3 regions of the Saccharothrix sp. NPDC042600 genome follow, and region 2 is predicted to be linked to each of the others. Evidence: riboswitches for the same ligand, from Rfam matches in the RefSeq annotation. Region 2 holds a riboswitch; each other region holds the start of a gene.
The links. A riboswitch is a leader RNA that binds a small molecule or an ion and turns the genes downstream of it on or off. The one in region 2 is predicted to bind glycine.

Region 1: linked by a shared signal. The riboswitch ahead of gcvH (glycine cleavage system protein GcvH) and the one ahead of gcvP (aminomethyl-transferring glycine dehydrogenase) in region 2 are both predicted to bind glycine.
Region 3: linked by a shared signal. The riboswitch ahead of gcvT (glycine cleavage system aminomethyltransferase GcvT) and the one ahead of gcvP (aminomethyl-transferring glycine dehydrogenase) in region 2 are both predicted to bind glycine.

Annotation. Positions count from the first base shown of each region.
Region 1 covers NZ_JBEZBW010000039.1:895-10,437, reverse strand. Annotated here, with positions in the region: gene AB0A74_RS22765 (ABC transporter ATP-binding protein) at 17-3,757, opposite strand; gene AB0A74_RS22760 (hypothetical protein) at 3,979-4,854, opposite strand; gene AB0A74_RS22755 (ABC transporter ATP-binding protein) at 4,854-5,999, opposite strand; gene AB0A74_RS22750 (hypothetical protein) at 6,048-6,434, opposite strand; gene AB0A74_RS22745 (hypothetical protein) at 6,440-6,622, opposite strand; gene ald (alanine dehydrogenase) at 6,990-8,096, opposite strand; glycine riboswitch at 8,296-8,387, shown strand; gene gcvH (glycine cleavage system protein GcvH) at 8,535-8,915, shown strand; gene AB0A74_RS22730 (L-serine ammonia-lyase) at 8,922-9,543, shown strand, end outside.
Region 2 covers NZ_JBEZBW010000099.1:446-9,988, reverse strand. Annotated here, with positions in the region: gene AB0A74_RS35240 (MFS transporter) at 1-876, opposite strand, end outside; gene AB0A74_RS35235 (hypothetical protein) at 1,144-1,392, shown strand; gene AB0A74_RS35230 (3-methyladenine DNA glycosylase) at 1,397-2,275, shown strand; gene AB0A74_RS35225 (substrate-binding domain-containing protein) at 2,374-4,158, shown strand; gene AB0A74_RS35220 (YafY family protein) at 4,134-5,108, opposite strand; gene AB0A74_RS35215 (DUF3224 domain-containing protein) at 5,171-5,572, shown strand; gene gcvP (aminomethyl-transferring glycine dehydrogenase) at 5,617-8,508, opposite strand; glycine riboswitch at 8,669-8,759, opposite strand; gene AB0A74_RS35205 (MerR family transcriptional regulator) at 8,891-9,457, opposite strand.
Region 3 covers NZ_JBEZBW010000108.1:4,982-14,524, reverse strand. Annotated here, with positions in the region: gene AB0A74_RS36510 (acetyl-CoA C-acetyltransferase) at 1-941, opposite strand, end outside; gene AB0A74_RS36505 (GNAT family N-acetyltransferase) at 997-1,440, opposite strand; gene AB0A74_RS36500 (acyl-CoA dehydrogenase family protein) at 1,547-2,695, shown strand; gene AB0A74_RS36495 (CaiB/BaiF CoA-transferase family protein) at 2,695-3,825, shown strand; gene AB0A74_RS36490 (hypothetical protein) at 4,215-4,376, shown strand; gene AB0A74_RS36485 (helix-turn-helix transcriptional regulator) at 4,568-5,056, shown strand; gene AB0A74_RS36480 (hypothetical protein) at 5,218-5,619, shown strand; gene AB0A74_RS36475 (DUF3817 domain-containing protein) at 5,641-5,943, shown strand; glycine riboswitch at 6,249-6,341, shown strand; glycine riboswitch at 6,342-6,446, shown strand; gene gcvT (glycine cleavage system aminomethyltransferase GcvT) at 6,549-7,649, shown strand; gene glyA (serine hydroxymethyltransferase) at 7,664-8,929, shown strand; gene AB0A74_RS36460 (hypothetical protein) at 9,013-9,543, opposite strand, start outside.

The DNA.
Region 1 (9,543 bases), on a different contig from region 2:
GCGTTGGCGTGTGGACTCAGGCTGTCGCCGCCGGTTGTCGCGTGGCTGTGCTGTGGGACCACAGGCGGGCGTAGTGGCCGCCGGCGGCCAGCAGCTCCTCGTGGGTCCCCACCTCGGCGATCCGGCCCTCGGACAGCACCACGATCCGGTCCGCCCGCGCGGCCGTCGCCAGGCGGTGGGCCACCACGAAGGTCGTCCGCGAGCCCGCCAGGTGGTCGCCGGCCGCCAGGACCGCCGATTCCGTCGACGGGTCCAGCGCCGCGGTCGCCTCGTCGAGCAGGAGCAGGGACGGCTGGACCAGCTCGGCCCTGGCCAGGGCGATCAACTGCCGCTGCCCGGCCGACAGGTTCTGGCCGCGTTCGCCCACCTGCTGGTGGAACGCCGAAGGCAGCGACGCGACCGTGTGCAGCGCACCGACCGACCGCACCGCCCGCTCGACCTCCGCCCGCGACGCCCCCGGCCGGCCGTACGCCACGTTCTCCGCCACGTCCCCGCCGAACAGGTGCGCCTCCTGCGGCACGACGCCCAGGTGCCGCCGGAACTCGCCCAGGTCGTACCGGCGGACGTCCACGCCGTCCACCAGCACCTGCCCGTCGGTCACGTCGTAGAACCGGGCCACCAGCTTCACCAGCGTCGACTTGCCCGCGCCCGTCTCACCCACCAGCGCCACCGTCTCGCCGGGGGCCACCCGCAGCGACACGCGGTCCAGCGCCGGGCGGGACGTGCCGGGGTAGGCGAACGTCACGTCGCGGAGTTCGACCTCGCCGCGCAGCCGCGGCACCGCGACCGGCTCCGGCGCGGGCGGCACGCTGGTCGGGGTACGGAGGAGGTCGCCGATCCGGCTCAGGCCCACCCGCGCCTGCTGGTACCCGTCGAACACGCCCGACAACTGGTACAGCGGCGCGAAGAACAACCCCAGGTACAGCACGAACGCCAGCAGCACGCCCGGCGACAGCGTCCCCTCGGCCACCCGGTACGCGCCGACCACCAGGATCGCCGCCTGCGCCACCCCCGACAGCAGGGCCAGGAACGGGAAGTACGTCGCGATGTACCGCTGCGCCCGGATCCGGGACCGCCGGTAGGCGTCGCTGCGCTCCGCGAACGCCTCCGCCGACCTCGCCTCCCGCGTGTACGCCTGCGACACCCGCAGCCCGGTCACGTTCTCCTGCAGGTCCGCGTTCACCGCGCTGATCCGCTCCCGCGCCTGCGCGTACGCCCGCGACGACAGCCGCTGGAAGATCACCGTCGCCACCGCCAGCACCGGCAGCACGGCCAGCGCCACCAGCGCCAGCGACGGGTCGGTCACCACCAGCGCCACGGCGATGCCCACCACGGTCAGCACGCTGATCACGAACGTGGTCAACCCGGTCTGCAGGAAGCTCGACAGCGCGTCCACGTCCGTGGTCATCCGGGTCATGATCCGACCGGCCATCTCGCGCTCGTAGTAGTCCAGCCCCAACCGCTGGAGGTGCGCGTAGCTGCGCACCCGCAGCAGGTACAGCAGCCGCTCGCCGACCCGCGACGTGACCACCGTGCCCGCCGCCGACGACACCCACCCCAGCGCGACCAGCACCAGCCCGATCCCCGCCGCGAGCCACAGCCACCCGGCGTCGTGCCCCAGCACGCCCCGGTCCACGCCCAGCCGCACCAGGTTCGGCAGCAGGACCGCCAGCGCCGAGTCGACCACCAGCAACCCGCCCACGCCGACCATCGCCCAGCGCACCGGCCGCAGCAGCGTGCGCAGCCGGAACCCAGGGTCGGGCGCACGGGGGTCCTCGCCGTGCAGCACCGGCCGCTCCGGTGCCGGCGGCAGCGCGTGCACCCGCTCCATCAGCTCCGGGGTGGGCGGTGTGCCGCCGAGCAGCGCGGACGTGCCGCCGCCGCCGCGCGGGCCCTTGGGCACCCGGGCGGCGCCCGCCGCGCGGTTCGCCGCCCGCACGGCCAGCTCGTCCTCGTCCGACGACGGCCACAGCTCCGGGGTCACCCCGTCCGGGCCCGGTTCCAGCGCCACGTCCGCGCGCGGGTCCACCTGCTCGATCGCCTCGCCCGGACCCGCCAGCAGCTCCCGGTACAGCGGGCACCGCTCGTGCAGCTCGTCGTGGGTGCCCACGTCGACCACCCGGCCCGCGTCCAGCACGGCGATCCGGTCGGCCAGCGCCAGCGACGACCGCCGGTGCGCGATCACGATCGTCGTCCGCGTCGCCGTGACCTGCGCCAACGTGTGGTGGATCGCCGCCTCGGTGGCCGCGTCCACCGCCGACGTCGCGTCGTCGAGCACCAGCACCCGCGGGTCGGACAGCAGCGCCCGGGCCAGCGCCACCCGCTGCCGCTGCCCGCCCGACAGCGTGAGCCCGCGCTCGCCGACCACCGTGTCGTACCCGTCGGGCAGCGCCGAGATGAACCCGTGCGCCTCGGCCGCCCGCGCCGCCGCCTCCACCTGCTCGTTGGACGCGTCCGGCAGCCCGTAGGCGATGTTGGCCCGCACGGTGTCGGAGAACAGGAACGCCTCCTCGAACACCACCCCCACCGCGCGCCGCAACGACTCCAGCCGCAGCTCCCGCACGTCCACCCCGCCGACCCGGATCGCGCCCGCGTGCACGTCGTAGAACCGGGGCAGCAGCAGCGACACCGTCGACTTGCCCGACCCCGCCGTGCCCACCACGGCCAGCGTCTCGCCCGGCGCGACCTTGAGCGACACGTCCGACAGCACCGGCTCGCGGCGCGTGTACCCGAAGGTCACCTGGTCCAGCTCCACCGACACCGCGCCGGCCGGCACCTCCGCCGACCCGTCCACCACGTCGGGCTGCGAGTCGATCAGCTCGTACACCCGCTCCACGCCCGCCCGCGCCAACTGCGCCGTGACCATCAGGCTCGACAGCAGCCGCGTCGGCCCGACCAGGTTCGCCACGTAGGTCGCGAACGCCAGGAACGTGCCCAGCGACACGTCACCGCGCAGCGCCAGCCACCCGCCCAGCGCCAGCACCGCGACCTGCCCCACGAACGGCAGCGCCGTCAGCGTCGCGGTGGGCCGGGACGTGAGCCGCGCGGCCCGCATCCGCTCGGCGAACAGGACCCGCGCCCGCTCCTCCAGCCGCGCGACCTCGCGCTCCTCCTGCCCGAACCCCTTGACCACCCGCACGCCGGTGACGGTCTCCTCGACGTGCTGCGCCACGTCCGCCGCCCGTTGCTGCGCCGACCACGTGGCCGGGAACAGCGTGAGCCGGCTGCGCCCCGCCACCAGCGCGACGGCGGGCACCACGACCAGCGCGATCAGCGTGAGCAGGGGTGACAGCCAGAACATCGCCACCAGCGCCGCGAGGGCGAACACGACCGTGCCGAACGCCAGCGGCGTCATCGACAGCAGGCTGTTGACCAGCTGGAGGTCGGTGATCGACCGCGACACCACCTGCCCGGTGCGCAACGCGTCCTGCTTGGGCCCGTCGAGCCGCTGCACGGCGTGGAACACGGCCTGCCGCAGGTCGTGCTGCACGTCCACGGCCAGCCGCCCGCCCAGGAACCGCCGCACGAACGCCGTGCCGAACGTCAGCAGCTCCAGGCCGACGAGCACGGTGGCGAGCACCGCCAACCGGTCGGTGCGGCCCGCCATCGCGTCGTCCACCGCGAGCTTGATCAGCAGCGGGCCGACGGCCTGCAGGCCCACCCCGACGACGGCGGCCAGCACCGACCACACCACGAGCGCCCGGTGCTTCCAGCAGGCGGTGGCGAGGCGGCGGATCCAGCCCTGGCGAGTAGTCACGCCACCAACCCTAGGTCGGCCCCGCGAGGCCGCGTCGGCCCATCGCGCCGCGTTTCTCCCCCCAGGGTCGGCCCCGCGAGGCCGCGTCGGCCTGTCACGCCACCAACCCGAGGTCGGCCCCGCGAGGCCGCGGCGCGATGGGCCGACTTCCAGGCGGCCTCGCCCGCCGCGACGGAGTCGCGGCAATTCAACACAACCATGAGCCGTTCAAGATCACCGGATCAGGTGATGTCCTTGCGCTGAGTAGCCGCCCAGCCGCCCAGGAAGAAGATCGCCGTCCACGCCAGGAAGATCAACCCGCTCAGCCACCAGTCGAACGCGCCCAACGCGCCCGCGAACGCCCGGATCACGTCCACCAGGTCCTCGGGCACCACGCCCGCCGTCGAGAGGAACAGCGACGACGCCACCGAGCCGGTCAACCCGTTCACCGCGCCGTTGGGCAGGAAGCCGATGACCTCCGGCAGACCCTGGATGCCCAGCACGAACTGGATGCCGTTCTCGACGATCAGCATGTAGAGCAGCAGCACCACGGTGGTGCCGACGACGCTGGTCAGCAGCGCCCCGACGCCCACGCCGAACATCGTCATCAGGATCGACGACAGCACGCCCACGCCCGCCAGCGCGAGCCACCCGGCCGCGTCCGGCAGCGTGTTCGCGTCCGAGGTGATCGCGATGCCGATGCTCACCGACGCCACGATCGCGATGCCGTAGATCGCGCCCCACAGGACGTAGACCACCAGCTTCGCGCTCAGCGCCGACACCCGGTTGGGCGCGGTCAGGAACGTCGTGGTGATCGTCTTGCGGTTGATCTCGTTCGCGATCGCCAGGCCGCCGAAGATCATCGGGAAGATGGTCGCCACGTTGATGCTGCGGGCCATCCCGAACAGCGACACCTTCCACTGCGACGGGTCGATGCCGATGATCGTGGTCAGCTCCTCGGCGTCGGAGGAGTTGATGGTGTCCATCAGGCCCTTGCCGATGAGCCCCGTGACCAGCGCCCAGCCCAGGGCGATCAGCACGGTCGGGATCATCAGCCCCCACCACAGGTTGGTGGTGGTCGTCTTGCGGAACTCCGACTTGATCAGGTTGCCCAGCATCACGCACCGCCCCCGAGTCCGCCCTGGCCCTGACCCTGCTGGTAGGGGTTCTGCTGCTGGTACGGGTTGGGTTGCTGCGGGTACCCCGGCGGTGGTGTCGGCGGTTGCTGGTAACCGGGTGGGAGCTGCTGCTGGTAGCCCTGCGGCGGGGTCTGGTAGCCCGGCTGCTGGTAGCCCGCCGGCGGCGCGTAGTAGCCGCTGCCCTGCGGCTGCCCCGCGTACTGGTTCGGGCCCGACGCCGCGTACTGGCCGTTGGTGAGCCGGAAGAACAGCTGCTCCAGGTCGGCCTTCTCCTCCTGGATGCCGTAGATCGACACGCCCGCCTTCAACGCGAGGTCGGCGACCTGCTTGCTCTCCACGCCGGTCACCGCGATCCGGCCGTCCGGCAGCTGCTCCAGCGCCGTCACGCCGTCCGCTTGCAGCGCCGCGACCAGCGCGCCCGTGTCGGACGGCTGCACCAGCACCCGGCTCTGCTGCGAGTCGCGCAGGTTGGCCAGCGGCCCGTAGTACATGGTCTGGCCGCGCGAGATGATCACCACCTGGTCCACGGTCTGCTCGACCTCGGCGAGCAGGTGGCTGGAGATCAGCACGGTCCGCCCGCTGCGCGCGAAGGACTGGAGGAAGGACCGCAGCCACGCGATGCCCTCCGGGTCCAGGCCGTTCGCGGGCTCGTCGAGGACCAGCACCTGCGGGTCGCCCAGCAACGCGGTGGCCAGCGCCAGCCGCTGCTTCATGCCCAGCGAGAAGCCGCCCGCCTTGCGGTCGGCCGCCTGGCCCAGGCCGACCAGGCCCAGGACCTGGTCGGCCCGCTGGTCCGGCACGCCGATCGCCGACGCGTACACCCGCAGGTGGTTGCGGGCCGTGCGCTTGGGGTGGAAGCCCTGCGCCTCCAGCACCGCGCCCACCACCCGCGCCGGGTTGCCGAGCTGGTGGAACGGCCGGCCGTTGATCAGGCCGTGGCCCGCGGTCGGGGTCACCAGGCCGAGCAACATCCGCAGCGTGGTCGTCTTGCCCGCGCCGTTCGGTCCGAGGAAGCCGGTCACGGACCCCGGTTCCACCGTGAAGCTGAGATTCTGCACCGCTGCGACCGGACCGAACTGCTTGGTCAAGCCCTGCACCACGATGCGGCCACTGCCGTCGTGCACGCGTCCCTCCTGGATAGCGCCTGTGCGCGCCATCCTGCCTTAGGAGGGTCAGTCGGGGAGGGCATGTCGCGGTTTCGACACCACGACCGGGATCTCGGTGGTCGGCTCGCTGTCCTGGCGACCGGTGTCGTGCCGGAACGGGTTGCGCAGCGGTTTGCGCCGCTCGCGGTGCGGCAGGCCCTCGCCGATGAGGTGCTGGTGGGCCATGTTCCACACCTGGCACGGCCACTTCCGGTGCCGCAGCACGCCGGGGCAGGCGCGGCAGCGGCCGTCGGAATCGGGCTGGTGCACGGTCAGCAGCAGCCGCCAGCAGTCCGCCAGCCGGTTGATCTCGGCCCGCGCCAGCGGCACCAGGGCCTCGGCGGCGCCCCGCTCGACGACCTCGTCCAACTGGGCCAGCCGGCGCAGCACCGCGGCGCGCAACGTCTCGTCCACCCCGCTCACATCCTGTCGGCGGCCTGGTCCAGCAGGCGGTGCAGCCTGCGGGTCTGGGTGACCGACATCACAGCCGACTCGCCCGGCGGCGCGACCAGCAGGACCCGGTCGTCCTCGACCAGCACGGTCATGGACCGGTCCCGGCCGAAGGGGTCGTGGCAGTCGATCCAGCCCTGTGGTTCAGCCATGTGCGCTCCGATCGGAGGTGTGGCAGGCGGCGGCGGCGACGCCACGCGAGCGGACGACCCCGCTGCGTGACGGCGAAGGGGTTCCGCTGTGAGCATCGGCCGACCGGGCGTCGTGACTTACCCGTTACCCGCCGAATTCACTCGATTGCTTGAGGGAGGACACAGAACGTGTCCTGTTGGGTCAAGAATTGCGCGCAGATGGCTGGGGTGGCTGGGCACGGCCCGCCGGACCCCGCTAAGATTGGTGCTGCGCGACCCGCTCCCAGTGACCCCCAGGCTGGTTGAGCGGGTCGCGTTTTACGTGGCGAAGACGCGAGAAGGGGCGCCCACCGTGCTGGTGGACGCCCCTTCTTCGTGGATGGCGTTCTCAGACTTCGAACGCCGTGTAGGTCAGGTCGTGGGCCTGCGCGACCGGCTCGTTCGTCAGCAGGCCGTCGTGGACGTTCAGGCCCAGGGCCAGGGACTTGTCCGCGCGCAGCGCCGCCTGCCAGCCCTTGTCGGCCAGGGCCACCGCGTAGGGCAGGGTCACGTTGGTCAGCGCGTACGTCGAGGTCCGCGGCACCGCGCCCGGCATGTTCGCCACGCAGTAGAAGACCGACTCGTGCACCTGGTAGGTCGGGTCGGCGTGGGTGGTCGGGCGGGAGTCGGCGAAGCAGCCGCCCTGGTCGATCGCGATGTCCACCAGCACCGAGCCGGGCTTCATCTGCGCCACCAGCTCGTTGGACACCAGCTTCGGGGCCTTCGCGCCCGGCACCAGCACCGCGCCGATGACCAGGTCGGCCTCGCGCACGGCCTGCTCGACCGAGTAGCGGTTGGACGTGACGGTGCGCAGCTGCCCGCGGTAGAGGGCGTCGATGTGGCGCAGCCGGTCCACGTTGGTGTCGAGGATCTCCACGTCCGCGCCCATGCCCACGGCGATCGTGGCCGCGTTCAGGCCCGCCACGCCGCCGCCGATGACGACCACGCGCGCCGGGTGCACGCCGGGCACGCCACCGGGCAGCACGCCCCGGCCGCCGGACGGCTTCATCAGCGAGAACGCGCCCACCTGCGGCGCGAGCCGACCCGCCACCTCGGACATCGGGGCCAGCAGCGGCAGCGCGCCGTTCGCCGTCTGCACGGTCTCGTAGGCGATCGCGGTCGTGCCGGACGCGATCAGCGCCTCGGTCAACGGCCGGTCCGCCGCCAGGTGCAGGTAGGTGAACAGGGTCTGGCCCTTGCGCAGCAGCGGGTACTCCCGCTCGATCGGCTCCTTGACCTTGAGCACCAGGTCGCCCTCGGCCCACACGTCCTCGGCGGTGGCCAGGACCTTCGCGCCGGCGGCGAGGTACTCCTCGTCGGTGATGGCGGACCCGAGCCCCGCGCCCGCCTCGACGAACACGTCGTGGCCGCGCAGGGTCAGCTCGTGGGCGCCGGCGGGGGTCAGCGCGACGCGGTACTCGTGGTTCTTGATCTCGCGGGGTACTGAGATCCGCACGGTGGGGCTCCTTCAGCCGTTGTTACGCCAAAGGTCCGGTACTCCGAATCCACTGTCATCGTGCGAGCGGCACTAACCGGCAGGGGTGGGTTTGTGTCGAGTGAACAAGACTGGACGCTCGTTGACACCCGTCACGCCGACGACTTAGCGTGCTCGCGACCGCCCAACTGAACATCGGCCGCGGCGCCCTCCCGGCGCCGGAACCCGAGCGGGAGAGTCCCCGGCACGTCCGGGGCGCCGAAGGAGCAAGTACCCCGCACACTCTCAGGCAACGAGAACCGCTCGGGCGAGGCGACTCTGGAAAGCGTGCTCACGCGCGCACCCACGGTGCAAGCTGTGCCCGATCGACGGTTCCACCGTCGCGACGCCGCACAGCGAAGCTCTCAGGTCCCAGGACAGAGTGGGGATCCGACCGACCGTGGCTTCAGGAGCGCTGACATGACTTTTCCGGAGAACCTGCTCTACACCGCCGAGCACGAGTGGGTCGACTGGGCGCCGGGTACCCAGGACCCCGTGGCGGTCGGCATCACGTCCTACGCGGCGGAGTCCCTGGGCGACATCGTGTTCGTCCAGTTGCCGAACGTCGGCGAGCGCGTGAAGTCCGGCGACGTCTGCGGCGAGCTGGAGTCGACCAAGTCCGTGAGCGACCTGTACGCGCCGGTCAGCGGCGAGGTCGTGGAGGTCAACCAGGCCGCCGCCGACGACCCGTCGCTGATCAACAACGACCCGTACGGCGCGGGCTGGCTGTTCAAGGTGCGCGTCGAGGACGCGACGGGCCTGCTCACCGCCGGCAAGTACGCGGAACTGACCGGGGACTGACCCGCCGTGGCGATCAGCGTCTTCGACCTGTTTTCCGTCGGCATCGGGCCGTCCAGCTCCCACACGGTCGGCCCGATGCGCGCCGCGACGATGTTCGTGGCGCGCCTGGGGCACCGGCTGACGTCCGTGGACCGGGTGCACGTCCAGCTGTTCGGCTCGCTGGGCGCCACCGGGCACGGGCACGGCAGCCCCAAGGCCGTGCTGCTGGGCCTGGAGGGCCACAAGCCCGAGGAAGTGGACCCGACGGCCGCCGAAGGGCGCGTGGCCGAGATCCGCGCGTCCCGCCGGCTGCTCCTGGGCGGGGTGCGCGACATCCCGTTCGTCGAGGACACCGACCTGGTGATGCACCGGCGCAAGTCGCTGCCGTTGCACCCCAACGGGATGAGCTTCACGGCGTACTCCGGGGACGAGGTCCTGGACGAGGCCGTGTACTACTCCGTGGGCGGCGGTTTCGTGGTGGACGAGCACGCCACCGGCACCGACCGCATCAAGGCCGACGAGACCGAACTGGCCCACCCGTTCAAGACCGGCGACGAACTGCTGGCCCGGACGCGGGAGACGGGCCTGTCCATCTCCGAGGTCATGCTGGCCAACGAGCTGTCGTGGCGCACGGAGGAGGAGGTCCGCT
Region 2 (9,543 bases):
GACCAGCGCGTTGGTCACCACCATGCCGACCTGGGCCCACCGCATCGACCACGAGTACCCGAGCCGCTCCACCACCCGGTGCACCACGAACGACACCGCGACCCACCCCGTGGCCATCGCGGTCAGCAGCAGGCCGTAGCCGAAGGACCCGAGCCCCAGCACCTCGTGCGCGTACAGCACCAGCAACGCCATCACGGCGCTGGCCGAGAACGACCCGAGCGCCACCGCGACCGTGATCGACAACAGCAACCGCGTCCGGACCAGGAACTTCAAGCCCTCCGCGATGTCCCGCAGCGGGTGCTTGTCCGACGGCGTCGCCGGCCGGGACGGGATGCCCCGGGTCAACGTCAGCGCGGTCAGCGCCGCCGCCACCGCCAACCCGGCCGGCGCGCCGAACCCCCACGCCACCAGCAGGCCGCCCGCCGGCGGCACGACGAACTGCACCACGCCCCGGTCGATCAGGATCAACCTGGTGTTGGCCGCCGCCAACCGGTCCGGCTCGACCACGTCCGGCACCAGCGCGCCGCTCGCGCCGTCGCCCAGCACCTGCGCCGAGGTCACCACGAACGCCACGCCCAGCAGCAACGGCAGGCTCAACGCGCCGGTGAAGCCCGCGACCGCCAACGTCACCGCCGCCGCGCACTGCACGGCGTAGGCCAGGCCCAGCACGGTCGTGCGCCGCGCCCGGTCGATCAACACCCCCGCGAACAGCGAGAACAACAGCCAGGGCGACTGCCCCACCACCTGCACCAACGACACTTCACGCGGATCGGTCGTGATCGACACCGCCGACAGCGGCAGCGCCGTCAACATCAACCCCTCCGCGACCGAACCCGACACCGCGACGGCCTGCAGCCGCGCCCACCCCCTAGACATGGGGACCACCCTGCCAACCCGGGTGGCGGTCGCCGAACGTTTTAGCGTGAGATGAACCGCGCCCTCCCGGTCGGCCGCCCGGCCGCTGGGGGAGACCGCGGCCGGGGACGCCGTCGGCCGCCTGGTCGGCCCGACCCGCGGCTCCTCACCTCGCTCGCGACATGCCGGTGGTGCCTGAGTTCCTGATCCCGACGCCGGGCGTGCGGTCCATGGGCATCGGACACCGAGCTGCACCCGGACGTCGCCGCGCGCCCCGACGGGGTCCGGGTGTCGGGGCGGCGGGTGGTGGCCGGCGGGCGGGACCTCGTGCTGGTGCCCTCGGCGTTCCCCTGGCCCGACGTCTACCTGACGGTGTCCGAGCCGGCCGTGCGGGCGGGCATCACGGTCGGGGCCGCGTCCCAGCACTTGAGCGTGCTGCGGGCCGTCGGGCTGGCCGCGAGCGCCCGCGAGGGGCGCGAGGTCGTCTCGCTGCGCACGGACCTCGGTCGGGCGCTGGTGGAGGGCGAAATACGATAGGGGCGTGGGGGTCGTCCTTCCGGAAGCCGAGTGGACCGCGCGCCGTGCTGCGCACGCGGCCCGGGTTCGTGCTTGGACGCGCCCGCACCACGAGCGCAAGGCGCGCGGCGAGAAGCACCCCGTGCTGGACTTCCTGTTCTCCTACTACTCGCACCGGCCGGCCCGGCTGGAGCGGTGGCACCCCGGGCCCGGCGTGGTGCTGGCGGGTGACGCCGCCCGGGACTACCTGCGGTGGCCGCTCTACCGGGAGACCCCCGAAGGGGTGACGCTGGACGTCGAGGCGTTCGCCCGCGAGCGGCGGGCCACGATCGGGTTCGCCCACCGCCTGCTCACCGCCACCGCCGCCCGCGCCCCGCGCCTGGGCTGCTTCGGCCTGCACGAGTGGGCCATGGTGTACCGGGCCGACCAGGTGCGGCACGAGGCGTGGCCGCTGCGGCTGGGCTCGCGCGGCACGGACCGCGTGGTCGAGTCGCACAGGATCCAGTGCAGCCACTTCGACGCCTTCCGGTTCTTCACCCCGGAGGCCCGCCCGCTCAACGCCGTCCAGCCCACCCGGGAGCGGCAGGTCGAACTGGAGCAGCCGGGCTGCCTGCACGTGTCGATGGACCTGTTCAAGTGGAGCTACAAGCTCGACCCGGCGACCCCGTCGGAGCTGATGGCGGACTGCTTCGACCTCGCCCTGCGGGTCCGTGAGCTGGACATGCGCGCCAGCCCGTACGACCTGGCCGGACTCGGCTACGCGCCGATCCCGGTGGAGACCGCCGAGGGGCGGGCCGAGTACGTGCGGCGGCAGAGCGCGTTCGCCGAGGCCGCGGCCCCGCTGCGGGCGGCGTTGATCGACCTCACGCGCACGTTCCTCGACGTGCCCGTAACGGCGTCATAACTCCACGTCACTTCACCCGCTTCCCAGATGTCACCTGTTAGCGTGACGCCGGTCGGGATTCGCCAATCCGTGAAGTCGGACGTTCGAGAGGGAAGACGATGTCTCGACACCGCGCGCTGCGGACGAAGGTGCGGCGCGGGATCGCCAAGTGGCCGGTCGCCATCGTGGGCGTGGTCGTGCTGCTGTTCCTCGGGTACTTCGCGTGGACGTGGGTCGCCGGGATCGTGGACCGGCGCGCCGCCGCCGTGGCCGGCGACTGCAGCGAGGGTGACGCGGTGCTGCGCGTGGCCGCCGCGCCCAGCGTCGCCGAGGCGGTGCGCGAGGTCGCGCGGGCGTGGACCCGCCAGCGCCCGGTCGTCTACGACCACTGCATCCGCCCCGAGGTGCAGGCGATCGACTCCGACCTGGTCCTCGAAGGGCTCACCCAGGGCTGGGACGAGGGCAAGCTCAACGCCAAGCCGCACGCCTGGGTCACCGACTCGACGCTGTGGGCCAACCGGCTCGGCGCGCAGAACCGGGCGTTGATCGGCGCGCAACCGGAGTCCATCGCGGCCAGCCCGGTGCTGCTCGCGATGCCCCAGGACGCCGCGTCGGCCGTGCAGTCCGGCGCCGGGTTCCGGTGGACCGACCTGCCCGACGTGACCACCGCGGCGGGCGGCTGGCAGCGGTTCGGCAAGCCCGAGTGGGGCGACTTCAAGATCGCCATGCCGGATCCGGCGACCAACGCCGCGACCGCGATGGCCGTGCAGTCCGCGCTGGCCGGCGCGTCCCCGGACGGCAAGGGCCCGGTCACCACCGACATGCTCGCGCTGGACCCGGTGAAGGCCACGTTGGGCCGGCTGACCGCCGCCAAGCCCGCGCAGACCCCAGCGACGACGTGGGAGGCGCTGTCGTCGCTGGCCGACAAGCCCGAGGTCAACGCGGCGGGCTTCGCGGCGGTGCCGGTGTTCGAGGTGGACCTGTACCGGCACAACACCGGCAAGGACAGCGGCACGCCGCCGTTGGCGCCGCTGTACGGGGTGGCGGCGGGCGGGCCGTCCCCGGTGGCGGACTTCCCGTTCGTGCCGCTCGCCGGCGACTGGGTCGGCGAGGCGCAGGTGCGCGCGGCGCAGGCGTTCCGCGAGTTCCTCCTGGAAGGCGAGCAGCAGAAGATGCTGGCCGCGGCGGGCCTGCGGGTGGACGCCACCACCGAGCGGCCCAAGCCGTCGCCGGGCCTGCGCTGGCCGACGATGACCGACAAGCTCGTCCCCGCCGACGCGAACACCACCCAGCAGATCTCCGCCGCGTGGGCCACCGCCGACAACGGCCAGGTGGTGACCGTGCTGGTGGACTCGTCCAAGTCGATGGGCGAGCCGGGCGGCGACGGCCGCTCCCGCGTGGAGTGGGTGAAGTCGGCGCTGACCGGGCAGATCAACCGGTCGGTGTCGGGGTCGCTGGGCCTGTGGGAGTTCTCCAGCGGGTTGGCGGGCGACAAGCCGTACCGGCAGCTCGTCGCGCCCGGCCCGGTCGTGGCGCAGAAGCAGCAGTTGCTGGACGGGGTCGCGGGCCTGCGCCCGCAGAACGCCACGCACCTGTACTCCAGCCTGGCCGCGCTCTACCGGCAGGCGGTCGCGGACTTCCAGGCGGGCAAGCGCAACCGGATCGTCGTGCTGACCGACAGCCCCAACGACGGCGGCCTCACCCTCGCCCAGCTCAAGGCGGAGCTGGCGGGCGCGAGGCAGGAGGGCCGCGAGGTCGAGGTGTCGATCATCGCGATCGGCAAGGACCCGGAGCGGCAGCCGCTGTCGGAGATCGCCCGGTCCACCGGCGGGACGCTGTCGGTGGTGGACGACGGTCGCGGGGTGGACGCGGCGCTGGGTCAGTTGCTGTCGGAGTCGCGGTAGCGGAGGGCGGTCGCCTCGATCCTGGCCTTGATCCGCTCGCGCAGTTCGGGTGGCGCCACGACCTCGGCTTCCGGGCCGAGCCGGAGCAGGTCCACCAGGGCGTGGTCGAGGGACTCGGTCGGGATCTCGACGGTGGTCCACTCGCCCCGCGGCACAACGCTTTCGAGCGCTCTGGACGCGGCGAGGCTGAGCAGCACCCGGGCCGCGCGCAGCCCGGCCTCGGTGACCTTGACGGTGACCCGCTCGGGATACATCCGCTCCTCGAACCGCTGGGACCACTGGGCCCAGAAGGTGGCGAGGTCGAAGGATTCGGGGCGCTGGAAGGGTTCGCCGGTCGGTTCGAGGGCTTCGACGCGCGCGACCCGGTAGGTGCGGGCCTGCCCGTCGGAGTCGGCGACGAGGTACCAGAGCCCGGCCTTGAGCACGAGCCCGAGCGGGCCGACGGTCCTCTCGACCACCTGGCTGCCCCACCGCCGGTACCGCAGGCGCAACGTGACCGGGTTCCACACGGCGTCGGCGATGGCGGCGAGGAACGGCATGTCCTCGCTCTGCCGGAACCACCCGCCGGCGTCGAGGTGGAACCTCTCCCGGATGCGCCCCGCCCGCGACCGCAGTTCCGGCGGCAACGCGGCGAGCACCTTGAGCTGAGCCGCCGCGACCACCGTGCCCAGCCCCAGTTCCGCGGCGGGACCGGGCATGCCCGCGAAGAACAGCGACTCGGCCTCTTCGCCGGTCAGGCCGGTGAGGCGGGTGCGGTAGCCGTCGAGGAGCCGGTAGCCGCCGGTAGGCCCGCGGTCGGCGTAGACGGGCACCCCGGCGGCGCTGAGCGCTTCGACGTCCCGGTAGACGGTGCGAACGGACACCTCCAGCTCGTCGGCCAACTCCTGCGCCGTCATCCGCACCCGGGTCTGGAGGAGCAGGAGGAGGGAGAGCAGACGTCCGGCGCGCATGGGTGTCATTGTGCGCTCGTTCCTGACAGGAGTTGTCAGGTTCGGGCGGGATGGTTGCCGTCATGGGTACCGCGAACGGCAACGCCGAGATGAAGAGCTGGGACGAGCGGACGTGGGACGGGAAGCGCTACGACGAGGTGAGCGGCCCGAAGCGGACGGCCGGGTCGATGGTGGTGGAGTACACGGGTGACCTGGAGGGGACGGGCGAGTTCCGGTTCCTGATGGACTACCCGGACGCGGAGTCGTGCCGGGCGGTGGGGTACGAGGTGGTGACCGGCGTGCTGGGCGGGCGGCCGGGGACGTTCGTGCTGGAGCATCGCGGCGGTTTCCGCGACGGGGTGTCGCGGGGGACGTTCACGGTGGTGTCGGCGTCGGGCGGGTTGACGGGGCTGACCGGGTCCGGGTCGATCACGTGGCACATGGGCGAGCCGGGGACCTACGCGTTCGAGTACTCGGTCAGCTGAAGCGCGACGGCCCCGTGCCGGGGCACGGGGCCGTCGTTCGTCGGTCAGTTGTCGTACGCCGAGAGCGGCGGGCAGGAGCAGACCAGGTTGCGGTCGCCCTTCGCGCCGTCGATGCGGCGGACCGGGGGCCAGATCTTCGGCGCGTTCGGGCCCGCCGGGAAGACCGCCACCTCGCGGCTGTACGGGTGGGTCCACTCGCCGGTCGTCACGCTGGCCGCCGTGTGCGGGGCGTTGCGCAGCGGGTTGTCGTCGGCGGGCCACTCGCCGGCGCCCACGCGGTCGATCTCGCCCTTGATCGCGATCATCGCGTCGATGAACCGGTCGATCTCGGCCAGGTCCTCGCTCTCCGTCGGCTCCACCATGAGGGTGCCGGCGACGGGGAACGACATGGTCGGCGCGTGGATGCCGTAGTCCGCCAGGCGCTTGGCCACGTCGTCCACGGTCACGCCGGTCGCCTTGGTGATCGGGCGCAGGTCGAGGATGCACTCGTGGGCCACGAAACCGCCCTCGCCGGTGTAGAGCACCGGGAAGTGCTCGTCCAGCCGCCGGGCCACGTAGTTCGCCGCCGCCACCGCGGTCAGGGTCGCGCGGCGCAGGCCGTCCGCGCCCATCATCCGCACGTACGCCCACGAGATCGGCAGGATCGACGCCGAACCCCACGGCGCGGCGCTGATCGGGCCGACGCCCGTCGCCGGACCGGCGGTCGGCTGGAGCGGGTGGTTGGGCAGGAACGGCGCGAGGTGCGAGCGCACGCCGATCGGGCCGACGCCCGGGCCACCGCCGCCGTGCGGGATGCAGAACGTCTTGTGCAGGTTCAGGTGCGACACGTCCGAGCCGAACTTGCCGTACTGCGCCAGGCCGATCAGGGCGTTGAGGTTCGCGCCGTCCACGTAGACCTGGCCGCCGGCGTCGTGCACCAGCGCGCACACCTCGCGCACGGTGTCCTCGTACACGCCGTGCGTCGACGGGTACGTGATCATGATCGCGGCGAGGTCGTCGCGGTGTTCGTCCACGACGACACGCAGGTGGTCCATGTCGATGTTGCCCTGGTCGTCGCACTTCACGACCACGACCCGCATGCCGGCCATGACGGCGGACGCGGCGTTGGTGCCGTGCGCCGACGACGGGATCAGGCAGACGGCCCGCTCCGCGTGGCCCTGCGCGCGGTGGTAGGCGCGGATCGCGAGCAGCCCCGCGAACTCGCCCTGGCTGCCCGCGTTGGGCTGGATGGACACGGCGTCGTAGCCGGTCACCTCGGCCAGCCAGCGCTCCAGGTCCTTGACCAGCGACAGCAGGCCCTCGGCGTCCTCGACGGGCGCGAACGGGTGCAGGTTCGCGAACTCCGGCCAGGTCACCGGCTCCATCTCGGCGGTGGCGTTGAGCTTCATCGTGCACGAGCCCAGCGGGATCATGCTGCGGTCCAGCGCGACGTCCTTGTCCGACAGCTTGCGCAGGTAGCGCAGCATCGCGGTCTCGGAGCGGTGGGTGTGGAAGACCGGGTGGGTCAGGTAGTCGCTGGTGCGGCGCAGGTCGGCGGGGATCGCGTCGGCGGTGTCGAGGTCGAGGCCGTCCACGTCGGAGACGGTCACGCCGAACGCCTTCCACACCTTCTCCAGGTCGCCCCGGGTGGTGGTCTCGTCGCACGCGATCGAGACGGTGTCGGCGTCCACCTGCCACAGGTTGACGCCCAGGTCGCGGGCGGTGGCGACGACCTCGGCCGCCCGGCCCTCGACGCGGGCCCGCACGGTGTCGAAGAACTCGCCGTGCACGACCTCGACGCCGTTCTCGCACAGGCCCGCGGCGAGCACGGTGGCCAGGCGGTGGGTGCGGGTCGCGATGGCGCGCAGGCCGTCGGGGCCGTGGTAGACCGCGTACATCGACGCCATCACGGCCAGCAGGACCTGCGCGGTGCAGATGTTGCTGGTGGCCTTCTCGCGGCGGATGTGCTGCTCGCGGGTCTGCAGCGCGAGCCGGTAGGCCAGGTTGCCGTCCGCGTCCACGGACACGCCGACCAGGCGGCCGGGGAGCTGGCGCTCCAGGCCCTGGCGGACGGCCATGTACCCGGCGTGCGGGCCGCCGAAGCCGATCGGCACGCCGAAGCGCTGGGTGGTGCCGACGACGACGTCCGCGCCGATCTCGCCCGGCGGGCGCAGCAGCGTCAGGGCCAGCAGGTCCGCGGCGAACACGGCGTGCGCGCCGGCCGCGTGGATCTCCTCCACCAGCGCGGCGTAGTCGCGCACGACGCCGGACGCGCCCGGGTAGGACAGCAGCACGCCGAAGAAGTCGCCGCCCAGGCCCAGACCCTCCAGGCCCTGCGACAGGTCGGCGGTGACGATCTCGATGCCCAGCGGCTCGGCGCGGGTCTCGATGACGGCCAGCGTCTGCGGCAGCGTGTCGGCGTCCACGACGAACTTGGCGGACTCGCTGCGACCCGCGCGGCGGACCAGGGTCATCGCCTCGGCGGCGGCGGTGGACTCGTCCAGCATGGACGCGTTGGCCAGCGGCAGACCGGTCAGGTCGCCGACCATGGTCTGGAAGTTCAGCAGCGCTTCGAGGCGGCCCTGGGAGATCTCGGGCTGGTAGGGCGTGTAGGCCGTGTACCAGGCGGGGCTCTCCAGGACGTTGCGGCGGATCACCGGCGGGGTGTGGGTGCCGTAGTAGCCCATGCCGATCATCTGGGTGAGCGGCTTGTTGCGGGCGGCCAGGGCGCGCAGCTCGGCCAGCGCCTCGGTCTCGGTGGCGGGCGCGGGCAGGTCCAGCACCAGTTCGCGTTCCCGGATCGACTCGGGCACGGCGCGCTGGGCCAGTTCCTCCAGGGAGCCGACGCCGATGACGTCCAGGATGCGGGCCAGCTCGGCGGGCCGGGGGCCGACGTGCCGGTCGGCGAAGGGGGTGCCGTGCTCAAGGGCGGCGAGGGGGATGCGGTCCTGCGTCATGGAAGGCGCCTTTCGGGCTACGGACACACTTCTGCCGTTGCCCTCCCCCTCTGTCTTCTGCCCGTTCTCGTCGGGCGCCTGAGAGCTTCACCCGGTCCACGTGCGACCGGGCTTGCACCGTCGGCGGGGTCCACGTGCCCGACCCGCTTTCCAGAGGCGTCTCACCCGTGCGGTCCTTGCGCCTGAGAGGTTCCGGGGAGGATTTGCTCCTTCGGCGCCGAGACTGGCTCGGACTCTCCCGCACGGGATAAAGCGACTACGCGCGAATCGTACCCGGCGGGTGAACGACAACCGTCACGGACGCGACGCGGATCTCACAGGTTTGGCGCGGCGGGGGAGCGGGTACCAGCCGCTCGTGCCGCTCGCGCCGTGGACTCCGGGGTCAGCCGATGGCCCGCGTCCGCCTGCGCCGGGACAGCTCGTCGTTGGGGGTCTCGTCCACCGCGAGCCCGTCCGCGCGTTCGGCGGGGAACTCGTGGATGGTGCCGCTGATCTCCCGCATGGCGCCGCTGACCGCGATGCCGAACACGCCCTGGCCGCCCTGCAGCAGGTCCACGACCTCCTCGGGCGACGTGCACTCGTAGACCGTGGTGCCGTCGCTGAACAGCGTGATGCGGGCGAGGTCCTGGACGCCGCGGCGGCGCAGGTGGTCGACCGCGACGCGGATGTTCTGCAGGCTCACGCCGGTGTCGAGCAGCCGCTTCACGACCTTGAGGACCAGGATGTCCTTGAACGAGTAGAGCCGTTGGCTACCGGAGCCGTGGGCACTCCTTATCGTCGGGTTGACCAGGCCGGTGCGGGCCCAGTAGTCGAGCTGGCGGTAGGTGATGCCCGCGATCTGGCACGCGGCCGGGCCGCGGTACCCGACGAGTTCGTCCGGCAGCGAGGAGTCCGGGAACAGCTCACCCTGTTCGCCGGTTCCGGCCCGGATGGGCGCTTCCTCGACCACGCCTGCCTCCCCTCGGTCCGGCCACGACTGGCCGGCGACCAACGTGAAGCCGCCCCGGTGCCCGAATCACACCGTGGCAATTCACC
Region 3 (9,543 bases), on a different contig from region 2:
GACAGCCGCGCCTTCTCCAGCGCCTTGCGCGCCGCCGGGGCCGGGCCGGTGAGCATGATCGTCGGCTCGCTGCCGACCACCGCGACCGACACGATCCGCGCCCGCGGGGTCAGGCCGAGGTCCTGCCCGATGCGGGCGTTGCCGATGAGCATGGCCGCCGCGCCGTCCACGATCTGCGACGAGTTGCCCGGCGTGTGGACGTGCCGGATGCGCTCGACGGACGGGTAGCGGTCGATGGCCACGGCGTCGAAGCCCAGGTCGCCGTGGAACTGGAAGGACGGCTTCAACCCGCCCAGGCCCTCCAGCGTGGTCTCCGGCCGGATCGCCTCGTCGAAGTCGAGCACGACCGTGCCGTTCTGGTCCACCACCGGCACCAGGGACCTCTCGAAGTAGCCCTTGTCGCGCGCCAGCGTGGCCCGCTGGTGGGAGCGCAGCGCCCACGCGTCCACGTCCTCGCGGCTGAAGCCCTCCAGCGTCGCGATCAGGTCCGCGCTGATGCCCTGAGGCACGAAGCTGGTGCGCAGGTTGGTCTCCGGGTCGGCCGCCCACGCGCCGCCGTCCGAACCCATCGGCACCCGCGACATCGACTCCACGCCGCCCGCGACCACGAGGTCCTCGAACCCCGACGCCACCTTCGCCGCGGCCAGGTTCACCGCCTCCAGGCCGGACGCGCAGAAGCGGTTGAGCTGCACACCCGCGGGCCGCAGGTCCCACCCGGCCGCCAGCACGGCGGTCCGGGCGATGTCCGAGCCCTGCTCACCGACCGGCGACACGACCCCGAGCACGACGTCGTCCACCACCGACGTGTCCAGGTCGTTGCGCCGCGCCAGCGCGTCGAGCACCCCGGAGGCGAGGGTGATCGGCTTGACGCTGTGCAGCGAACCACGCTTTCCCCTGCCACGCGGTGTGCGCACCGCGTCGAAGATCAAGGCTTCGCTCATGCTCCCACGGTAGGCAGCGGGGACGGCCAAGCCCATGACCGCGCGGAGTGACTTATTAGCTCACCGCGAGCTGCATGACCTCGTCCTCGCCGGAGAAGCCGAGCCGCTCGTAGAGCCGCCGCGCGGCCAGGTTGCCGCGGAACACCCTCAGCTGCACCCGCCGCCACCCGTGCTCACGGGCCCACGCCACCACGTCGCGGACCAGGGCCTCGCCGACACCCCTCTTCCGGAACGACGGTTTCACCCACATGGAGTAGAGGTACAGCACATCGTCGTGGTCCTCGTGGGGCACGCCCGCCACGAGCCCGGCCGGATCCGGAGCCTCGGCCACGACCTTCACCCCCCACCTCGGGTGCAGCAGCTCGCGCCACCGGTCCTCGTCGTAGCCCTGCTCCCGGGACAGGGTGGAGCCGAACGCCTGCGGGTCGCTGGCCAGCGCGGTGAGCCTCAGGTCGCGCCAGGTGACCCAGTCCCCGGGGGACAGCCTGCGGAGCTTCATGACCGCAGTGTTGCGCACCACCCTGACAATTGCGCTCACGATCTCGGGGCGACTGTGGGTGCGGCGGTCATGGCGGGTGGCCGCCCGCGGTGGGACCGTCGGTGACATGCCTACTCGCCGTTCACCGTGGATGACGGACGACCTGGACCAGCTGCGGCAGCTCGCCCGGACGTTCTTCGAGAAGGAATCGGTCCCCCACCACGAGCGCTGGGCCGCCCAGAAGCAGGTGGACCGGGACTTCTGGACCAAGGCGGGCGACCTCGGCCTGCTGTGCCTGTCCATCCCGGAGGAGTACGGCGGGGGCGGCGGCACGTTCGCGCACGAGGCGGTGCTGCTGGAGGAGCAGGCCCGCGCCGGCGACAGCGCGTGGGGCAACAGCGTGCACAGCGGCATCGTGGCGCACTACATCAACGCCTACGGCACCGAAGAGCAGAAGCAGCGCTGGCTGCCCAAGCTCGCCGGCGGCGAGTTCGTGGGCGCCATCGCGATGACCGAGCCCGGCGGCGGCTCGGACCTGCAGAACATCAAGACCCGGGCCATCCGGCGTGACGACGAGTACGTCATCAACGGCTCCAAGACCTTCATCACCAACGGCGCGCAGTGCGACCTGGTCGTCGTGGTCGCCAAGACCGACCCCGGCCAGGGCGCGACCGGCATCTCCCTGCTGGTCGTGGAGACGGCGTCGACCCCGGGCTTCCGGCGCGGCCGGGTGCTGGACAAGATCGGGCTGAAGGGCCAGGACACCGCCGAGCTGTTCTTCGACGACGTCCGCGTGCCCGCCGCCAACCTCCTCGGCTCGTCCGAGGGCCAGGGCTTCATCCAGCTCATGCAGCAACTCCCGCAGGAGCGGCTGATCATCGCGGTGGCGTCCATCGCGGGCATCGAGGCCGCCGTGGACCTGACCGTCGAGTACGTCAAGGACCGCACCGCGTTCGGCCGGGAGCTGATCAAGTTCCAGAACACCCGGTTCACCCTCGCCGAGTGCGCCACCGAGGCCCGCGTGACCAGGGCGTTCGTGGACGAGTGCATCGAGGCGCACCTCGCGGGCCGGCTGGACGTGCCCACCGCGGCGATGGCCAAGTGGTGGTCCACCGAGCGGCTGTGCCGGGTCGTGGACGAGTGCGTGCAGCTCTTCGGCGGGTACGGCTACATGACCGAGTACCCCATCGCCCGCGCCTGGGCGGACGCGCGCGTGCAGAAGATCTACGGCGGGACGAACGAGATCATGAAGGAAATCATCGCGAGGTCCCTCTAGTGGGCGGGCCGCTGGCGGGGCTGAAGGTCGTCGAGCTGGCGGGCCTCGCGCCCGCGCCGTTCGGCTGCATGGTGCTCGCGGACCTGGGCGCGGACGTGGTCCGGGTGGACCGGGTGTCCGGCGGGCCGGCGGTGCCCGGCGACGTGCTCGGGCGCGGTCGGCGGTCCATCGGCGTGGACATCCGGCGGCCGGAGGGCGCGGAGCTGGTGCTCAAGCTGGTGGAGCGCTCCGACGTCCTGGTGGAGGGCTTCCGGCCGGGCGTGACCGAGCGGCTGGGCATCGGGCCGGCCCAGTGCCTGGCGCGCAACCAGCGGCTGGTCTACGGCCGGATGACCGGCTGGGGCCAGGACGGCCCGCTGGCCGACCGGGCGGGCCACGACATCAACTACATCGCGCTCGCGGGCGCGCTGGAGCCGATCGGCCGCGCCGGGCAGCCGCCCACGGTGCCGCTCAACGTCATCGGCGACTTCGGCGGCGGGGGGCTGCTGCTCGCGTTGGGCATCCTCGCGGCCCTGTACGAGCGGGAGCGGTCCGGGCGCGGGCAGGTCGTGGACGCGGCCATGGTGGACGGCGCGGCGCTGCTGACGACGTTCCTGCACGGCATGAAGGCCGCCGGCGCGTGGGCCGGCGAGCGGGGCACGAACCTGCTCGACGGCGGCGCGCCGTTCTACGACGTTTATGCCACAGCGGATGGAAAGTTCGTCAGCATCGGCGCACTGGAGGAGAAGTTCTACGCGGATCTGCTGGTGTTGCTGGGGTTGGCGGACTCCGACGTGCCGAACCGGCACGACCCGGCCCGGTGGCCCGCCCTGCGGGCCCGCATCGCCGAGGCGGTGGCCACCCGGACGAGGGACGAGTGGGCGGCGCTGGCGGAGGGCACCGACGCGTGCCTGGCGCCCGTGCTCGCGCCCGACGAGGCCCCGGCGCACCCGCACAACCGGGCGCGCGGGACGTTTGTCGAGGTCGCAGGCCTGGCTCAGCCGGGACCCGCGCCGCGCTTCGACCGCACGCCGGCCGCCGGACCGTCCGCGCCGCCCGCCGCGGGACATCACACGGACGAGGTGCTGGAGTTCCTCGGACTGGGTGAAGCGGATATTGCGGAACTGCGACGGACCGGTGTCGTGGGTTGATGCGAAAAGGGTGCGACAAATCGTCCGGAGTGGTGCCGGGAAATGGGACGGCCGTACCTCGGCCTAATGACACGCCGTGGGTGTGTCGCGCAAGTGGGTGATGTGCTCAAGATTGCCGACGATGTGGCTGAACCTCGGTGCTCGTGCCTGGGGGAGTGGGGGCGAGTGGCCCGCACCCTGGTCATCGGCGGGCGCCGAGGGGCGCTTGATCGGCCGTTCGGGTGATGCGGGTCACCGCCCACGCGGGGCAGTGCGTCCTCTTCTACGCCCGGTCGTGGGATCACGGCGGGTTCCGGACCCATCGTCCGGGTGAATGAGGGACCATGTGGGCGAACCCGGCGGGCACGCGGCCCGTCGCCGCGCACCTGTGAACGGACGGAGAGACACCGGTGAACGTCAAGAAGGTGGTGACGCTGGCGGCCGTCGCGCTGCTGCTGTTCCTCCTGATCACCCAGCCCGACCAGTCCGCCGAGGCGGTGAAGACGGCCCTCGGGTGGCTGCGCCAGGGCGCCGAGTCGATCATCACGTTCGTCCGGAGCCTGTTCAACTAGTCCCCGCCGCGGGTGCCCGGTGGTCTGCTCACCATCCGTGACGGTTGGCCTCCCTCGTTGGACCGTCTGGGTGGAATGAGGGCTATAACGTGCTGGTAACAGGGTTTTTGACAAACCGGGGTCTAGCGGTTGTCGGTACCCGCTAATACGGTGCGCTGCATTGGCTGATCTTCGACCGACGAGGAGGCAGAATGGTCGAGGACTCCGGAGTCGACGAGCTGCTGCGGCAGTGGGCGGCCGAGCGCTCGGACGACGCCGAGCTGCGCGAGGTGAACCGGATCAAGGACGAGTGGCTGGCCGAGGCCCCGCCGTCCGCCCCGGGCATCCCCGTGCAGCGGGCGAACGGTGGACCGCGGGGCCTGGTGAAGGTCGAGTCCGCGGATCCGGCCTACGTCGCGGCGATGCGGAAGCGGGCGCCCGAGGTGCCCGAGGTCCTGCTGGCCGCGGCAGCGAGCTACTGGCAGCTCGTGGGCGACCTGTCCGAGGCGGAGGCGTGGTGGGACGCGGGCATCAGCCCGTTGGACCAGCGCGCCCTCGACTACCGGGCCGCCGGGCTCACGCCCGCCGACCTGGGACGTCGGCTCGGGCCGATGACGGTGCTCCAGCACCTGCGTCGGGGCAGCGCGGCGGCGTGGTGCGTCGCCAGGCTGCAGCGGCAGCGCCGGGACGGCGTTGCGTGATGTCGGGCGCGCCACGCGCGAGCGTGGCGCAGCGCAAGGGCGTCGCGCGGTGAGGGCGCGACGTGGTCGGGACTAGCGTGATCCGGGAGGGCGGGCTCCTGTGCGGGGAGCCCATCCCGGTTGGGGGTCGCCCCGTCGGTGGCCCGAAGTACCCTTGAGTCGTGCGCAGCGGCCTCATCACCCCCCAACGTGTGGCGATCGCGGTCGTGTGCGTGCTCTCGCTGGTGGTCTGCTGCGGTCTCGCCTACTGGCAGTGGGAGCGGTTCTCCCAGGCCGGGGGGACCTTCCAGAACCTCGGTTACGTCTTCCAGTGGCCCCTGTTCGGCCTGTTCCCCGCGTTCATGGTGTGGCGGATGCGCAAGCTCGCCGCCCAGCGGCGCGCGGCGGACGCCGCTGTGGGCGCGGACACGTCGTCGCAGGTGGCGGGGGAGCCGGTGGCCGCGCCGTCGGAGCCGGTCGTTACCGTGGACCCCGTCAGGACACCCGCGCACGACGACGAGGACGACGAGCTGGCGGCCTACAACCGCTACCTCCGCGAACTCCACGCGCGGGACCAGCGGTGAGCGAAGGCGGTCGGTAGGGCGATGAGCGGTGCGTTGGGCCGGTTCCGGTTCATGGCTTACGTGGTCGGTGTGGGCCTGCTGCTGCTCGTGGCCGCGATGGGCGTGAAGTACCTCGGCGACCAGGACGGCATGATGAAGGTCGTCGGCCCGGTCCACGGCTTCCTCTACGCGATCTACCTGGTGATCACGGTGGACCTGGCCCTCAAGGCCCGCTGGTCGCTCAAGGGCACCGCGCTGGTGCTGCTCGCCGGCACGATCCCGTTCGTGTCGTTCTACGCCGAGCGCAAGGTCGTCGAAAGCGTGAAGGCCGAGCGCGCCCTGTGACCACGCCGGCCGCCACCCCGGGTCGGGCCGCCGCCACCTCCGCGTCGGCCGCCGCTACGTCCGGTCGGGCCGCTGCCACACCTGGTCGGGTCGCTACGAGCCTCGGGCGGGCCGCCACCTCAGGTCGGGTCGCCGCCACACCTGGTCGGGCCGCCACGAGCCTCGGTCGGGCCGCCGCCACCTCCGGTCGGGCCGCTTCCGCGGCGGTCTCGCGAGCGTCGGCCGCGCCCGTGGTGACCGGGTTCGTGTTGACCGGGCCGACCAGGCACAACTAGCGTCTGGCGGTACCAACTGAACACGGCCGTCGATGTCGCGCGGGAGAGTCCCCACCCACTACGGGGCGCCGAAGGAGCAACTCCTCCCCGGAATCTCTCAGGCACAGCTACCGCCCGACGAAGGCAACTCTGGAAAGCAGGCGCCAGCGCCTCGCCCACGGTGCAAGCCGCCCCCGCCGACGTGCGGGGTCCCGGCGAAGCTCTCAGGCTCATGACAGAGGGGGAGGCTCACTCGGACGAGGAGTCTCGATGGACCGTGTCATCCTTCGTAGCGGCAGGCCGACCCACCCGGTCGGCGCCACTGCCGTGCCCGCCATCAGGGAGGACCCCGTGGAAACCCGCCGGACGCCGCTGCACGCCGAGCACGAGGCGCTGGGCGCCCAGTTCACCGACTTCGCGGGCTGGCGGATGCCGCTGCGCTACGACAGCGAGCTGGCCGAGCACCACGCCGTGCGCACGTCGGCGGGCCTGTTCGACCTGACGCACATGGGCGAGATCGTCCTGACCGGCCCGCAGGCCGGCGCCGCGCTCGACCACGCGCTGGTCGGCCACGCGTCCGCGATCGGCGTGGGCCGCGCCCGCTACACCATGATCTGCCAGGCCGACGGCGGCGTGATCGATGACCTGATCGTGTACCGCACCGGTGACCAGGAGTACCTGGTCGTCGCCAACGCCTCCAACGCCGCCGTCGTCTTCGCGGCCCTGCGGGAGCGCGCCGAGGGCTTCGACACCACCGTCGAGGACAAGTCCACCGACTACGCGCTGCTGGCCGTGCAGGGCCCCAAGGCGGTCGCCATCCTGGCGGGCCTGACCGGGACGGACCTGGCCACGGTCAAGTACTACGCCTCCTACCCGACCGAGGTGGCCGGCCGGCCCGCGCTGCTCGCCCGCACCGGCTACACCGGCGAGGACGGCTTCGAGCTGTTCCTCGACCCCGCCGACGCCCCGCACGTGTGGCAGGCGCTGCTCGCCGCCGGCGAGCCGCACGACCTCAAGCCCGCCGGCCTGGGCTGCCGCGACACCCTGCGCCTGGAGGCCGGGATGCCGCTGTACGGCAACGAGCTGAGCACGTCCCGCACGCCCTACCACGCCAACCTGGGCCGCGTGGTCAAGCTGGACAAGCCGGACGACTTCGTGGGCCGCGAGCCGCTGGCGAAGGTGGCCGAGGCGGGCGTCGAGGCCAAGCTGGTCGGCCTGAAGACCGAGTCCCGCCGCGCCCCCCGCCACGGCTACGCCGTGCTGGACGCCGAGGGCAACGCGATCGGCGAGGTCACCAGTGGCGCGCTGTCGCCGACGCTGGGCTACTCCGTGGCGATGGCCTACGTGCCGCCCGCGCACGCCGAGCCCGGCACCAAGCTGTCCGTCGACGTCCGGGGCCGGCAGGAGCCCGTGGAGGTCGTGTCGCTGCCGTTCTACAAGCGCAACTCGTAGGGAGAAACCCCACCATGTCCGAGCACTTCAACACCTCCCTCGCGGAGTTCGACCCCGAGGTCGCCGAGGCGGTCGCGGCCGAGCTGCGCCGGCAGCAGGGCACGCTGGAGATGATCGCGTCGGAGAACTTCACGCCGGTGTCGGTGCTCCAGGCGCAGGGCTCGGTGCTGACCAACAAGTACGCCGAGGGCTACCCGGGCCGCCGCTACTACGGCGGGTGCGAGAACGTCGACGTGGTCGAGCGGCTGGCCATCGCGCGGGTCAAGGAGCTGTTCGGCGCGGGGTTCGCCAACGTGCAGCCGCACTCGGGCGCGCAGGCCAACGCGTGCGCCATGTTCGCGCTGCTCCAGCCCGGTGACACGATCCTGGGCCTGGACCTGGCGCACGGCGGCCACCTGACCCACGGCATGCGGATCAACTTCTCCGGCAAGCTCTACAACGTCGTGCCCTACCACGTGTCCGATGTGGACGGTCGGGTGGACATGGCCGAGGTCGAGGCGCTGGCGCAGGAGCACAAGCCGAAGCTGATCGTGGCCGGCTGGTCGGCCTACCCCCGCCAGTTGGACTTCGCGGAGTTCCGCCGGATCGCCGACTCGGTGGGCGCGTACCTGATGGTGGACATGGCCCACTTCGCGGGTCTCGTGGCGGCGGGCCTGCACCCGAGCCCGGTGCCGCACGCCCACGTCGTCACCACGACCACGCACAAGACCCTCGGCGGTCCGCGCGGCGGCGTGATCCTGACCAACGAGGCGGACCTCGCGAAGAAGATCAACTCGGCGGTGTTCCCCGGCCAGCAGGGCGGTCCGCTGGAGCACGTGATCGCGGGCAAGGCGGTGGCGTTCAAGCACGCCGCGTCGCCGGAGTTCGCCGACCGCCAGCGCCGCACGGTCGAGGGCGCGAAGATCCTCGCCGAGCGGCTGTCGCAGCCCGACGCGGCGGCGGCCGGCGTGAAGGTGCTCACCGGCGGCACGGACGTGCACCTGGTGCTGGTGGACCTGGTGGCCTCGGAGCTGGACGGCAAGCAGGCCGAGGACCGCCTGCACGAGGTCGGCATCACGGTCAACCGCAACGCGGTCCCCAACGACCCGCGCCCGCCGATGGTGACCTCGGGCCTGCGCATCGGCACGCCCGCCCTGGCCACCCGCGGCTTCGGCGCGGCGGACTTCGCGGAGGTGGCCGACATCATCGCGACCGCCCTCCAGCCGGCCGCGGACCTGTCCGAGCTGCGCTCGCGCGTCGAGGTGCTGGCCGCGAAGCACCCGCTCTACCCGAACCTGTGAGGGTTCCGCCGACCCGCTGAGCGAGGCGACACATGACCCCCGGCCCAACCCCAGGCCGGGGGTCATGTTCTTCGGGGGTGGACTCAGGCTCCGGAGGGCGCCGCCACACCGGGCGGCAGGCACTCCACGTTGCGCTTGCCGTCGGGCTGCACGACGAACCACGTGCCGCCCACGCCCTGGCCCTTCCACTGGCCCGGCGCCTCGTCCTTCGAGTACGTGTAGAGCGCCCAGCCGGCCAACGTCACCTGCTCGGTCCCGTCGGCCCGCTTCACCGTGCCGACCAGCGCCGGGTCCACGCCCTCCAGCTTGGGCGCGCCGCCGGCCAGCAGCGGCGGCCAGGTCTCGGCGCACTTGCCCTCGCAGTTGGACTTGGGCGGGTTCGGCGTGTCCTTGTCGAACCGGTACAGCGTGCGGCCGTCGCCGTCCTGCACGACGTCGCCCATCTTCGGCACGCTCTTGGCCACCAGCGTGACGCCCGGCCCGGACGGCGCGGGCGCGGCCTGGCCGGCCGGGGTCTCCTCGGTCGCCTCGGCGGCGGGCTCCTGCGCGGCGGGGGTCTCCGCGGCGGCCGGAGGTGCCGGTGGGACGTCCCCGTAGTCGGCCTGCGCGGCGGC